DNA from 4 places in the Pseudoalteromonas sp. OF5H-5 genome. Region 3 is predicted to be linked to each of the others. Evidence: predicted binding sites of a transcription regulator. Region 3 holds the regulator's gene; each other region holds the start of a gene.

Region 1 (3,217 bases), on a different contig from region 3:
GATGATGTCGATGAAGTATTTATCGGATAGGGGATTATCCACAGGCATTAAAAAAGGCGCACTTGGCGCCTTTTTTACTTTTTGCTGCAGGGGATTATAGGCCTGCAGCCGCACGTAGTGCGTCAGCTTTATCTGTTGCTTCCCAAGGGAACTCTTCACGACCAAAGTGGCCGTAAGCAGCAGTAGGCTGATAAATTGGACGCTCAAGGTCTAGCATAGTGATTAGACCGTAAGGGCGTAAGTCGAAGTGCTCGCGGATAAGTTCGATCAAACGCGACTCATCAAGCTTAGCTGTACCGAAAGTTTCTACGCTGATAGAAGTAGGCTCAGCAACACCGATTGCGTAAGACACTTGGATCTCACACTTGTCAGCAAGGCCAGCGGCAACAATGTTCTTTGCAACGTAACGCGCTGCGTAAGCAGCAGAACGGTCAACTTTTGATGGATCTTTACCTGAGAATGCACCACCACCGTGACGTGCCATACCGCCGTATGTATCTACAATGATTTTACGACCAGTTAGACCACAGTCACCCATAGGACCACCGATAACGAAACGGCCAGTTGGGTTGATGAAGAACTTAGTTGCTTCAGTGATAAGCTCTGCAGGTAGTGTAGGCTTGATGATAGTTTCCATCACCGCTTCTACAAGGTCAGCTTGTGATACCGAATCACAGTGCTGTGTAGATAATACGACCGCGTCGATACCTACTGCTTTACCGTTTTCGTACGCGAATGTTACCTGAGACTTAGCGTCTGGACGTAACCAAGGTAGCGTGCCGTCTTTACGAACTTGCGCTTGGCGCTGAACTAGACGGTGTGAGTAAGTGATAGGCGCAGGCATAAGTACGTCAGTTTCGTTACACGCGTAACCAAACATTAGGCCTTGGTCACCAGCACCTTGCTCTTCTGGACGAGTACGGTCAACACCTTGGTTGATATCAGGTGATTGTTTACCAATCGTGTTAAGGATTGCACATGAATCAGCGTCAAAGCCCATGTCTGAATGTGTGTAACCAATTTCACGCACGGTCTTACGAGTTAATTCCTCGATATCAACCCAAGCGCTAGTCGTGATTTCACCACCAACCATAACCATACCGGTTTTAACGTAAGTTTCACACGCAACACGTGCTTTTGGATCTTGCTCAAGGATGGCATCTAGAACCGCATCAGAGATCTGATCGGCGATTTTATCCGGATGACCCTCAGAAACAGATTCAGAAGTAAATAAATGTTTAGCCATTGTATTTATGCTCACAAATATTGCGCTTCACAAACATCAGGAACAGCGCGAAAAATTAAGGGGCGTATTCTAACCAAAAAACCTAGGCATTGACTAGTTATTTTACGCCTAGACGTCCAAAATTGTGCAAACTTTTTTAATGGTCGGAAAAAGTCCGTCTGTACCCGTTTTTTTATGGCCTTTGCCGTTGCAGTTAGCCATATAAATAAGTAAGAATGGGCTCAAACCCCCGCGAAACACATTTAAAGGTAGGAGAATTCATGCCATCTCGCAAAGAACTTGCTAATGCAATTCGCGTTCTTTCCATGGACGCTGTACAAAAGGCCAAGTCTGGCCACCCTGGAGCCCCTATGGGCATGGCGGACATCGCAGAAGTACTTTGGCGCGATTTTTTAAAGCACAACCCAAGTAATCCTGAGTGGTTCGACAGAGATCGCTTTGTATTATCAAACGGTCACGGCTCGATGTTAATTTATTCATTGTTGCATTTGTCGGGTTATGACTTATCAATTGATGACATCAAAAACTTCCGTCAGCTACACTCAAAAACACCAGGCCATCCAGAGTATGGTTATGCGCCGGGTATTGAAACTACTACAGGCCCATTAGGCCAGGGTATTACTAATGCGGTAGGTATGGCGATTGCTGAAAAAGCATTGGCTGCACAGTTTAACCGTGAAGATTACGACATCGTTAATCACTATACCTATGCTTTTTTAGGTGATGGTTGTTTGATGGAAGGTATCTCACACGAAGCTTGTTCACTTGCGGGTACCCTTGGTCTTGGCAAACTGATTGCATTTTGGGATGACAACGGTATTTCAATCGACGGTGAAGTTGAAGGTTGGTTTAGCGACGATACACCAAAACGCTTTGAGTCTTATGGCTGGCATGTTATCGCCGGTGTTGATGGTCACGATAGCGATGCGATTAAAGCGGCAATCGAAGCGGCGCAAGCAGAGTCTGACAAACCAACCCTTATCTGTTGTAAAACGGTTATCGGTTATGGTTCACCAAACAAGTCTGGTAGCCATGATTGTCACGGTGCACCGCTAGGTGATGATGAAATCAAAGCAGCACGTGAATTCCTTGGTTGGGAGCACGGCGCATTTGAAGTACCGGAAGATGTGTACGCGAAATGGGACGCAACAGCACGTGGTCAAAATCAACAAAGTGACTGGCTGATTAAGTTCACTGAATACCAAATGCATTATCCTGAGCTTGCTGCTGAGTTTGAGCGTCGCATGAAAGGCGAGCTTCCAGCAAACTGGTCTGAGAAAACAGAAGCGTATATTGCAGAGCTTCAAGCGAATCCTGCAAACCCAGCAACTCGTAAAGCATCACAAAATGCATTGAATGCTTTTGGTCCAATTCTACCTGAGTTTATGGGTGGCTCTGCTGACCTTGCGGGTTCTAACTTAACACTTTGGGATCAATCTAAAGGCTTAACGGCAGAAGATGCTGCGGGTAACTATATCTTCTACGGTGTGCGTGAATTTGGTATGTCTGCCATTATGAATGGTATTGCGCTACATAGAGGCTTTATCCCTTACGGTGCGACATTCCTAATGTTTATGGAATACGCGCGTAATGCCGTACGTATGGCTGCATTGATGAAACAAAGAAGCATCTTTGTGTATACTCATGATTCAATCGGTCTTGGTGAAGATGGTCCAACACACCAACCAGTAGAACAAATGGCGAACTTACGTACTACGCCAAACCTTGCGAGCTGGCGTCCATGTGACCAAGTTGAGTCAGCAGTTGCTTGGCAGCAAGCTGTTGAACGCGCTGATGGCCCATCTGCACTTGTATTTACCCGTCAGGGCCTTGCGCAGCAGCCTCGTACCGCTGAGCAGGTTGCAGCGATTAAGCAAGGTGGTTATGTACTATCTTGTGATGGTGAGCCTGAAATCATCCTTATTGCAACCGGTTCTGAAGTGCAACTTGCAGTTGAGTCTGCGGATAAGC
Region 2 (3,217 bases), on a different contig from region 3:
GCTTGATAAGAAAAGTGCGGCGCGCTTTTCGTTTTTAATGTCTATTCCAGTCATTTCGATGATGGGATTGTATTACAGTTTAGAGCTTGCTACCGGCGATGAAGTGGTTGATTGGAATGCGTTATTAAGTGGTGCAGCACTGTCGTTTATCTCAGCTTATGCCTGTATCTTCTTTTTCCTGAAAATCATAGAGCGCATGGGCATGATGCCATTTGTCATTTACCGCTTGCTACTTGGGGTGGGATTAATCGCTTTCTTGAGCCTAAGTTAATCTGGGCTTTGGATAATTCAGCAAGGTTAACAGAAAAGCCAGCTTGATGAAGCTGGCTATAGGGCCTGTTGGCCTTCGCTGTTTGATTTTTGTTCTTCTGAGTGTGTTTTGGTCGCGACGCTCGACTTGCCGCCTAGTAATCTAGGCAAAAGTTGAGCAACAATGAACAAAGCGCACTCAGGTGAACCCAAAGGGCAGCGCTTGATTGGCATTTCTACTATGTTATCGCCAGACTTACATAGAATGACTATGCTACGCAGGCTCTGCCTTGTATAAATACCAATCAAACTGCTGCAAAAACAAACTTGGAAGATCAACAGGCCCTAGACTGCATTAAGCAATTTGCTTTTCCGCAAGGCATAATTCCATGGTCGCCTTCAACAGTCGATAAAGGTTTATCGACGCGTCAATTTCTTCTTTTCGGTTTGTTAAGCTCTCAATATTTAAGCCAAGAGAAATATCTAGGTGTGAGCAGCTTTTTAAGATTTGATCTAGATTCTCTCTACAAATACGAATTGACTCACTTAGTGTATTGTCTGCATCTAACATGCGCCACTTGGTTGCTTCTGGTACTGAAATCCCCAGCCACTCCATAAACTGCAAGGTTTTTTCTCCACCACATGGAGTAAAGGTAAGAATAATGCGTTTTGGTGTTTGCCCTTGCTGTTTACAGGTGCGAGCATAGCTCGTAATAAGATCTATGGTTGCTTGAGCGTCATACACTGCTTGGGAAACAAAGAATTGGCAGCCTTGCTCTGTTTTATCAATTAACCTTTCGTGTTCATTACGCTTACTGGCGTGGCGCTCTGCGATAGTTACACCACCTAAGAAAAAGTCATCTTGATGATGCTTCAATACCTTATAGGCTTCAGAAAGCGGCAACTTAATATCGCCTTGTGAAGACGGACTGCCCACCAATACTAGATTGTTTAACCCATATTGCTGTTTTGTGCTGCTTAACCAATCGCCAAAAGCTTCACTGTCGCGCTGTGCCACACTTTTATACGTAATTACATCAAGGTGTGATAATTCGCGGATCAACTGACTATATTCACACGGATCAACGGTGTGCTTAAAAGGAAATGGACGTGGTACTTGAGTACGGCTGCTTTCATCTTGAATGTCATAGATGATCACGCCGTCGTATTCAATCTCATGTAAACGGCCCAAAAGCTTAGCGGCAATTGATTTTAGCTGCTCTGGGTCGGTGCCAATCTTAGGTGGTGTGGTACCAATTAAATATACCCCTTGGTTAGGGTCAATGATTTTCTCTTGAAGCGTTAAAGCCATAATCCTCATTCCACAAAAGCATTTCTGTATCTCTTTACTAATATAGCAGCCATTTAGACGTCTAGATAGATTTTTTTAATGAAAGAATTTCAATAATTATGAATTTATCTCAAGTGCTCAAACCAAAATTTCATATTTGTTTACACATTAGGATGGTAAATCACCTTGGAAATTAGCGAATTAGTATGGCTTTGGGGCATAATCAGGAGGTTTACTAACGTAAGTGAACACGACTTACTTAGAATAAAAAATATGATTAGGACCAAATTCATGAAATTCAAATTACTAGCAACCAGCTTTGCCGTAAGCTTAGCGCTTAGTGGCTGCGCAGCGACGAATTCAGACCAAGCCCAACAGTCAGCTGAAAGTACTCAAGCTGCCCAATCCAATAAAGTATTCGCCCAAGATTATGTTTTGGAAGAGCTAGAAAATGGCCTTCGCGTCATGGTAGTTAAAACTAACTATCCTGATGTGGTATCGCTACAGATCCCGGTTTCTGTTGGCTCGCGTAATGAAGTCGAAGCGGGTAAAACCGGCTTCGCTCACTTCTTTGAGCATATGATGTTCAAAGGCTCAGAAAAGTATCCACAAGACGTTTATTCAGACATTCTAAAAAATTCAGGTGTTGATAATCGCGCCTACACCACCAATGACTACACGAACTATCACCTAAATTTCTCGAAGCAGCATTTAGATAAAGTATTAGAAATCGAAGCGGATATCTTTCAGAACCTGACTTACAGTGAAGAACAGTTTCGTACTGAAGCACTAACCGTGAAAGGTGAATACCTTAAAAATAATGCCAGCCCAGTTCGAAAACTGCTTTCTGCGGTAAGAAAAGAAGCATTTGATAAACATACCTATAAACACACAACGATGGGCTTTTTTGAAGACATCGAAGCAATGCCAGATCAAATGGCCTATGGTAAAACCTTCTTTGAACGTTTTTACAAGCCAGAATACGTATCGCTTGTCATTGTGGGTGACGTAGATCCAAAAGAAACCATGGCTATGGTGAAAAAGCACTGGGGTAATTGGAAAAAGGGTGATTATCAAGCTGATATTCCAGTTGAGCCTAAACAAGAGAAAGCACGTTACGTCCATGAAAAATATGATGGCTTACCAGGTCACTGGTTGCTTGTTTCATATAAAGGCACTGCATGGGAGCCTGCGAAAAAAGATCGAGCTGCGCTTGACTTGATCTCGCAGTTATACTTCTCTCAAAACTCTGAGTTATATCAAGAGCTGGTGGTAGACAAACAGCTTGCAAGCCAAATGTTTACCTACAACCCTGAAACCAAAGACCCTGGTCTTCTGCATGTTTTCGTTAAAGTTGAAGATGAAAAAGATCTGGCGACAGTGCGTGATGCAATCAATAACACTTACGCAAAAGCACGCACAGAGCTGGTAGATGAAAATAAACTTGCTGCACTTAAATCAAACCTAAAGTACAGCTTTATTAACGGCCTTGACTCATCACAATCTATTGCTTCGACACTCGCAAGCTACATGCATTTTGAGCGTGACCCTGAAGTGGTGAATGCGCTTTATGCAAGTGCAGATAAAGTCACTGCGAAAGACATTCGTGATATTGCCAATAAATACTTTGTGGACAGCAGCCGCACAACGGTGACTATGTCTGCACTTGAGTCTGTG
Region 3 (3,217 bases):
GAGACCGTAAAAGACTTGGCACTTGCATACAGCCCAGGTGTTGCAGAGCCAGTACGTGAAATCGCGGCTGATCCGGCGAATGCATACCGTTACACGGGTAAAGGAAATATGGTTGCGGTGATCAGTAATGGTACGGCAATTCTTGGCTTGGGTAACTTAGGTCCTTTGGCGTCAAAGCCTGTTATGGAAGGTAAGGCACTATTATTTAAGCGTTTTGCGGGCCTTGATTCAATCGATATCGAAGTTAAGCACAACACCACTGAAGACTTCATCAATACTGTGGCAAATATCGCAGACACATTTGGTGGTATTAACCTTGAAGATATTAAAGCGCCAGAGTGTTTTGAAATTGAGCGCGCGCTAATTGAACGTTGTGACGTTCCTGTATTCCATGATGATCAGCACGGCACTGCAATTGTAACCGCTGCGGGTATGCTGAATGCGTTGGAAATCCAAGGTAAAGATATTCATGATGCGATTATTGTGTGTCTTGGCGCGGGTGCAGCCGCTATTGCTTGTATGGAATTACTGATCAAATGCGGTGCCCAACGTGAGCACATCTATATGCTGGACAGAAAAGGCGTGATCCATACTCGTCGTGATGACCTAAATGAATACAAAGAGCTGTTTGCAAACAACACGGATAAGCGTACGTTACAAGACGTGATTGCGGATGCGGACGTATTTGTTGGTGTTTCTGGCCCAGACTTACTTTCTGCTGAGGATCTAAAGCTAATGGCTGACAAGCCAGTGGTATTCGCTTGTTCTAACCCAGACCCTGAGATCAGCCCTGAAGTTGCACACGGTGCACGTAATGATTTGATCATGGCGACAGGCCGCTCGGATTATCCAAACCAAGTAAATAACGTACTGTGTTTCCCGTTTATCTTCCGTGGTGCGCTTGATGTACGCGCAACCGCTATCAATGACGAGATGAAGATTGCAGCGGTTGAAGCAATTAGAACGATTGCGAAAGAGCCTGTACCTGCTGAAGTGTTAAAAGCGGCTGACGTAGATAGTCTAGAGTTTGGTCCTGAGTATATTATTCCAAAACCAATGGATCCACGTTTGTTACCTCGTATCGCAAAAGCGGTAGCGATAGCTGCAATTGAATCAGGCGTGGCACAAATCGATATGCCAGCTGGATATATGGAATAATACCATTGGTATTATTCAAATGAAAAAGCCTCGATTGAGGCTTTTTTTGTGTCTGTATTTCCAGAGCGAAAGAGTAGTTATCACTCTTCGTTTATTTCTGGGATCTCCAAACCGCGCTCTTCCATTATTTGTCTTACCTCTAAAGGAATACGCTCTGGATTATCTTTTCTCAAGTCTTCATCGCTCGGCAGTGGCTGGCCTGTGAAGGCATGTAGAAACGCCTCACATAAAAGCTCACTGTTCGTGGCATGACGTAAGTTATTCACTTGGCGACGTGTACGCTCATCAGTTAGCACTTTGAGTACATTCAGAGGTATGCTCACCGTGATCTTTTTTACTTGCTCTGCTTTCTTACCGTGTTCTGCATATGGGTGAATATACTCACCGTTCCATTTTGCCATAATTGTGTACTTGCCTCAGTTACATCAATGCCAATATGACTGGGTTCTGGTCTACATTATTCACCAACCGCATGAATATAGGGATAACCTTACGAATTAAAGATAAATCCCAAACTCAAATAGATGAATAAACTAATCCGCCATAGCGAGATAGAAGAATCTCTGCCATAGTTTTCAATAACTCAGTCGTATTAGCAACGCCTAGAGTGGCGAAATTTTATCGGTTTAAAAAAGATAGTCAAATACTAGTTATTTAGCCATTTAGCAGTATAAATGTTTTGACTTCTGGTTTCTGTTGTTCTAACCTTTTAGACGTCTAAACATCCAACTATCTAGGTGACCTTATGAGTCAAGTTAATAAATCGACGGTAGCAGTGCGTCACGGTATAGAAGCTGATAAAGCGCATGGGGCAGTAGTGCCACCGCTTTACCTTTCTACCACCTATTCTTTTGCCGATTTTGATACCAAACGCGACTACGATTATGGCCGCAGCGGTAACTTTAATCGTGATGTGCTTGCACAGGCACTTACCGAACTTGAAGGTGGTGCTCGTGGTATTATTACCGCCACTGGCATGGCTGCCGTTCACCTAGTAACTCAACTGCTTAACCATGACGATACGCTGGTTATTCCACATGACTGCTATGGTGGTAGCTATCGCTTGTTTACATCGCTTGCAAAGCGTGGATTACTCAAATTAACAGTCTTGGATCTCACGCAACCTGAAAGTCTTGCGCAGCTGCAGCAGATCAAACCTAAATTAGTTTGGATTGAAACACCAAGTAACCCAATTTTGCGGTTAACGGATATAGAAGCTGTCGTAAATGCAGCACACGCTGTGGGGGCTTTGGTCGCCGCTGACAACACCTTCTTGTCTCCTGCATTACAAAACCCCATTGCCTTTGGCGTGGATGTCGTCGTGCATTCAACCACTAAATATATCAATGGTCATTCTGATGTAGTGGGGGGCGCGGTGATCGCGCGTACACAGGAATTGGGTGATGAGTTAGCTTGGTGGGCGAATAATATCGGTATTACCGGTGCACCTTTTGATAGTTACCTTACCCTACGTGGACTGCGCACCTTAAATGTGCGTTTACGCCAACATCAAGAAAATGCTCAGCTTATTGCAGAATATTTAGAAAAGTCGCCGTATGTTAGCCAAGTTTATTACCCTGGCCTTGAGTCGCATCCTCAACACGAACTTGCGAAAAAACAACAGCTCGGCTTTGGTGGCATGGTGAGCTTTGATATCAAAGGCGATCTGCAAACATCTGCGAAGTTTTTAACGTCTCTAACGCACTTTTCATTGGCAGAATCTTTAGGTGGGGTTGAGAGTCTTATTTGTCATCCAGCGACGATGACACACGCGGGTATGGATCCGCAAGCACGTTTAGAAGCGGGAGTGGGTGACACGTTGATTCGTATTTCTGTAGGCATTGAAGATGCACAGGATCTCATTGCAGATCTGGAAGCGGGATTTGCATGTATTGATGAAAGTCAGGCGAGTGATGATGCTAAGTCATTCAAATTAACGCCTGCACATACAGTAGCGTTGTGGTGAGTAAATGGCAAAAGTAGTACATAAGTTTGGTGGTTCGAGTTTAAGCTCGCCAGAGCGTTATCAGGCGGTTGCCAAGATAGTGTTAGAGCAATG
Region 4 (3,217 bases), on a different contig from region 3:
TCACCAAAATACTCAACCATATCATTGCGCTCTGCTTCGCCATGTACAAGCACATCTAAGTTAAGCGCTTCTTGTTCTTCAACGGCATAACGGATCTCCGCTTCCATCTGGCTTTGATAAGCATCAGTACTCAACGTACCCGCTTTATAATCACGTCGCGCCTTACGAATAGCTTGGGTTTGTGGGAAAGAGCCTATCGTTGTGGTTGGCAATAAGGGTAAATTTAGCGATTGTGCTTGCTTTTTAATTCTGGTTGCGAATTCACTAGTGCGTTGACCGTCTTTTGCTGTAAGCGCTGAAACACGCTGCTGCACCTCATTATTATTCACTCGAGTAGAAGTCAAACGCGCTTTTACAGGCTTAGAATATTCGACCAACTGGGTAATATCACGCTGCTCCAATGCATTTTTCAATAATGCCAGCTCTTGCCCTTTTTGTTTGGCAAATGCGAGCCAAGACTTTAACTCACTATCAAGCTTTTGCTCTTGCTCTAAGTCGACTGGCGTATGTAATAATGAGCACGAAGGAGCGAGCCAGAGATTATCACCGCGACGTTCATGAACCAGAGCAAGTTGCTGATATACACCTTCGAGATCCGAGCGCCAAATGTTACGACCGTTCACAATCCCGAGAGACAGTACGCTATCTTGCCCAACTACTTCCTCTAACGCAGCCAAGTCGTAGTTTGCCGTTACGCAGTCAAAATGCACGCCTTCTACGGGGTAAGATTGAATATCTTCAACATGTGCTTGTACGGAGTCAAAATAACTGGCTAACAACACTTTTACTCCTTGGCCACTCAACGCATCAAAACTCCGGCGCAGCGCGTTACGATAAGCATCGTCGATTTCCAGTGCTAAAATAGGTTCATCAATTTGTACCCACTCAACACCTTGAGCTGCAAGCTTGGCAAGTACCTGCTGATATACAGCCAATAACTTATCTAATAAAACTAATTTATCAAACTCTTGGCCAACACATTTAGCTAAGTAGAGATAGGTTACCGGGCCGACCAAGACGGGTTTTGCTCGGTAGCCAAGTAATTGTGCTTCCTCTACTTGAATGAATAACTCAGTCCAAGTCAGAGCAAACTCCTGTGTTTGAGTTAGCTCAGGGACGATGTAATGATAATTGGTGTTGAACCATTTCGTCATTTCACTTGCAGCACACGCACAGCCGCTTGGTGCTCGCCCTCTGCCAATCCGAAACAAAGTATCGAGATTTACAGACTCATCATTTTTGTGACGACTAGGAATAGCGCCGACAAGTAATGAAATATTCAACACGTGATCATACCAAGCAAAATCGCCGACAGGGAGAAGGTCAACACCAGCATCAGCTTGCAATGCCCAATTTTCTGCACGAATGCGCTTTCCTTCCGCGATTAAGTCGTCTTGCGTTAAGTCGCCCGACCAATAGCGCTCTACTGCAAATTTAAGTTCACGTTTTTTGCCTACGCGTGGAAAACCCAAATTATGTGTTAATGCCATGATTTTAACTCCGTCTAGATGTATGGATGTCTAGATTTAATTATCATAATCAAAAACAACAATTGATGCTTTTTCAGATTTCATATGAATAAAATTAATTTGTAATTTTTTGCAAAATTTTTACAGAAGTAGTGACAACGCTGTCATTTTTAGTGTTATAGTGGATTTGTGAATTTTTGAACAATTCACCGTAGGTATTTAGACGTCTAGACATTGATAATAACTAAATAGAATCGTAATATTGAGTAATGCTGAGATTTGCTCACTTCAAATATGAGAATTGTTGATAATGATTGATATAAAGCACCTAAAGACTATCTCCACCTTGAAAGAAACTGGTTCTCTTGTGAATACAGCACGAGAGCTATTCCTGACTCAATCCGCTTTATCTCATCAGATCAAAGATCTAGAGAACAAACTCGACTGCCAACTATTCGAGCGCAAGACCCAACCGGTACGCTTTACCCCTCAAGGCATGTTGCTATTAGAGCTCGCCAATGATGTATTGCCTAAAGTTGAAGCAACAAAGTGTCGTTTGAAGGAAAGCCTTAACCAGCCCATCTCACAACTCAGATTAAGCGTGGAATGTCATGCTTGTTTTCACTGGTTGCTGCCAACGATTAAAGAATTCAATACCTTTTGGCCTGACATTAAAGTCGATTACGAACGAGGCTTTAGCTATGATGCGATTCCTGACCTTATTGAAGATGAGCTGGACTTAGTGCTTACTTCGGACATTCGAGAACCAGAACAGCTCGAATACGCGCATCTTTTTGACTTTAAATTAAAGTTAATCGTTGCACCAGATCACGAATTGGCCAAGAAGGCCTATGTCACAGCACTCGACCTAAAAGATGAAACCATCATTTCTTACCCTATTCCTCGCGAGCGTCAGGACATATTTAAGCACTTTATTCAAAATGCACGCTTTGATGGTACGCTAAAAACCGTCGATCAAGGTTTATTAATCTTCCAACTTGTGAGTGCAGGTATGGGGGTTGCGGCATTACCAGACTGGTTGGTCACACCGTATGAAAGCCAAGGGCTGATTAAATCGATTCCTCTAGGCGCTCTTGGGCTAAATCGTCCAATGTATTTAGCAATGAAGAAAAGCATGAAAGATAACCCTGTTTATCGCCATTTCCTCAATACTTGCCGTAAAACCACGGCAAGATAGTTGACTGGGCTCTTTTTGAGCCCTAACTGTTATACATTTCTACAGCTCCCATCTCATGCTAGCATTGCGTCAGGCTTATCTAAATCTAAGGCATGTTTAAATGTTTGAAGTCAAAAAGGTTATCGGTCAACTTCTGATGCCGTTACCGTTATCTTTGGTTGCACTTATGGGGCTCATGTTTTTTATCGCCAAAACACGCAAAGGGCCGTATATCGCAGTCTGGTTGGTCCTACTAACTACTTGGAGCATATCCACTCCTTATGTCGCGCAACACATTATCGAGTGGGATAAGGGCACGCTCACCGCATTCAATCCAAGCAGGCACAAAAACATAGACAGAATTGTTGTGCTTGGTTGTAATTTATACCCCGATGATTCCCTCCCCAGTAATGCTCAACTAGGTAGTTGCGGTTTAGCTCGACTAGTTGAAGGCATTAGACTTGCTAATATTTACCCAAAAGCCCAGCTGTATGTTTCTGGTTATGGCTATGGCAACGCAACAAGCGCAGGACTCATGGCTAAAACTGCACAGAGCTTAGGTATTTCCGCT

What was found. The regulator MetJ, encoded in region 3, represses methionine synthesis genes. The targets are predictions, from matches to a motif close to TAGACGTCTAGACGTCTA.
Region 1: metK (methionine adenosyltransferase) is a predicted target of MetJ. The motif match lies at 1,348-1,365, and genes of this name have one in related genera.
Region 2: L1271_RS16240 (methylenetetrahydrofolate reductase) is a predicted target of MetJ. The motif match lies at 1,608-1,625, and genes of this name have one in related genera.
Region 4: metE (5-methyltetrahydropteroyltriglutamate--homocysteine S-methyltransferase) is a predicted target of MetJ. The motif match lies at 1,690-1,707, and genes of this name have one in related genera.

What each region holds. Positions count from the first base shown of each region.
Region 1 is NZ_JAKGBF010000011.1:33,104-36,320, reverse strand. It holds gene L1271_RS16020 (HDOD domain-containing protein) at 1-30, shown strand, start outside; gene metK (methionine adenosyltransferase) at 95-1,246, opposite strand; gene tkt (transketolase) at 1,507-3,217, shown strand, end outside.
Region 2 is NZ_JAKGBF010000011.1:93,507-96,723, reverse strand. It holds gene L1271_RS16245 (undecaprenyl-diphosphate phosphatase) at 1-271, shown strand, start outside; gene L1271_RS16240 (methylenetetrahydrofolate reductase) at 605-1,561, opposite strand; gene L1271_RS16235 (M16 family metallopeptidase) at 1,832-3,217, shown strand, end outside.
Region 3 is NZ_JAKGBF010000007.1:260,204-263,420, reverse strand. It holds gene L1271_RS12735 (malic enzyme-like NAD(P)-binding protein) at 1-1,158, shown strand, start outside; gene metJ (met regulon transcriptional regulator MetJ) at 1,239-1,559, opposite strand; gene metB (cystathionine gamma-synthase) at 1,904-3,124, shown strand; gene metL (bifunctional aspartate kinase/homoserine dehydrogenase II) at 3,129-3,217, shown strand, end outside.
Region 4 is NZ_JAKGBF010000001.1:376,307-379,523, reverse strand. It holds gene metE (5-methyltetrahydropteroyltriglutamate--homocysteine S-methyltransferase) at 1-1,490, opposite strand, end outside; gene L1271_RS01710 (LysR substrate-binding domain-containing protein) at 1,780-2,667, shown strand; gene L1271_RS01705 (YdcF family protein) at 2,768-3,217, shown strand, end outside.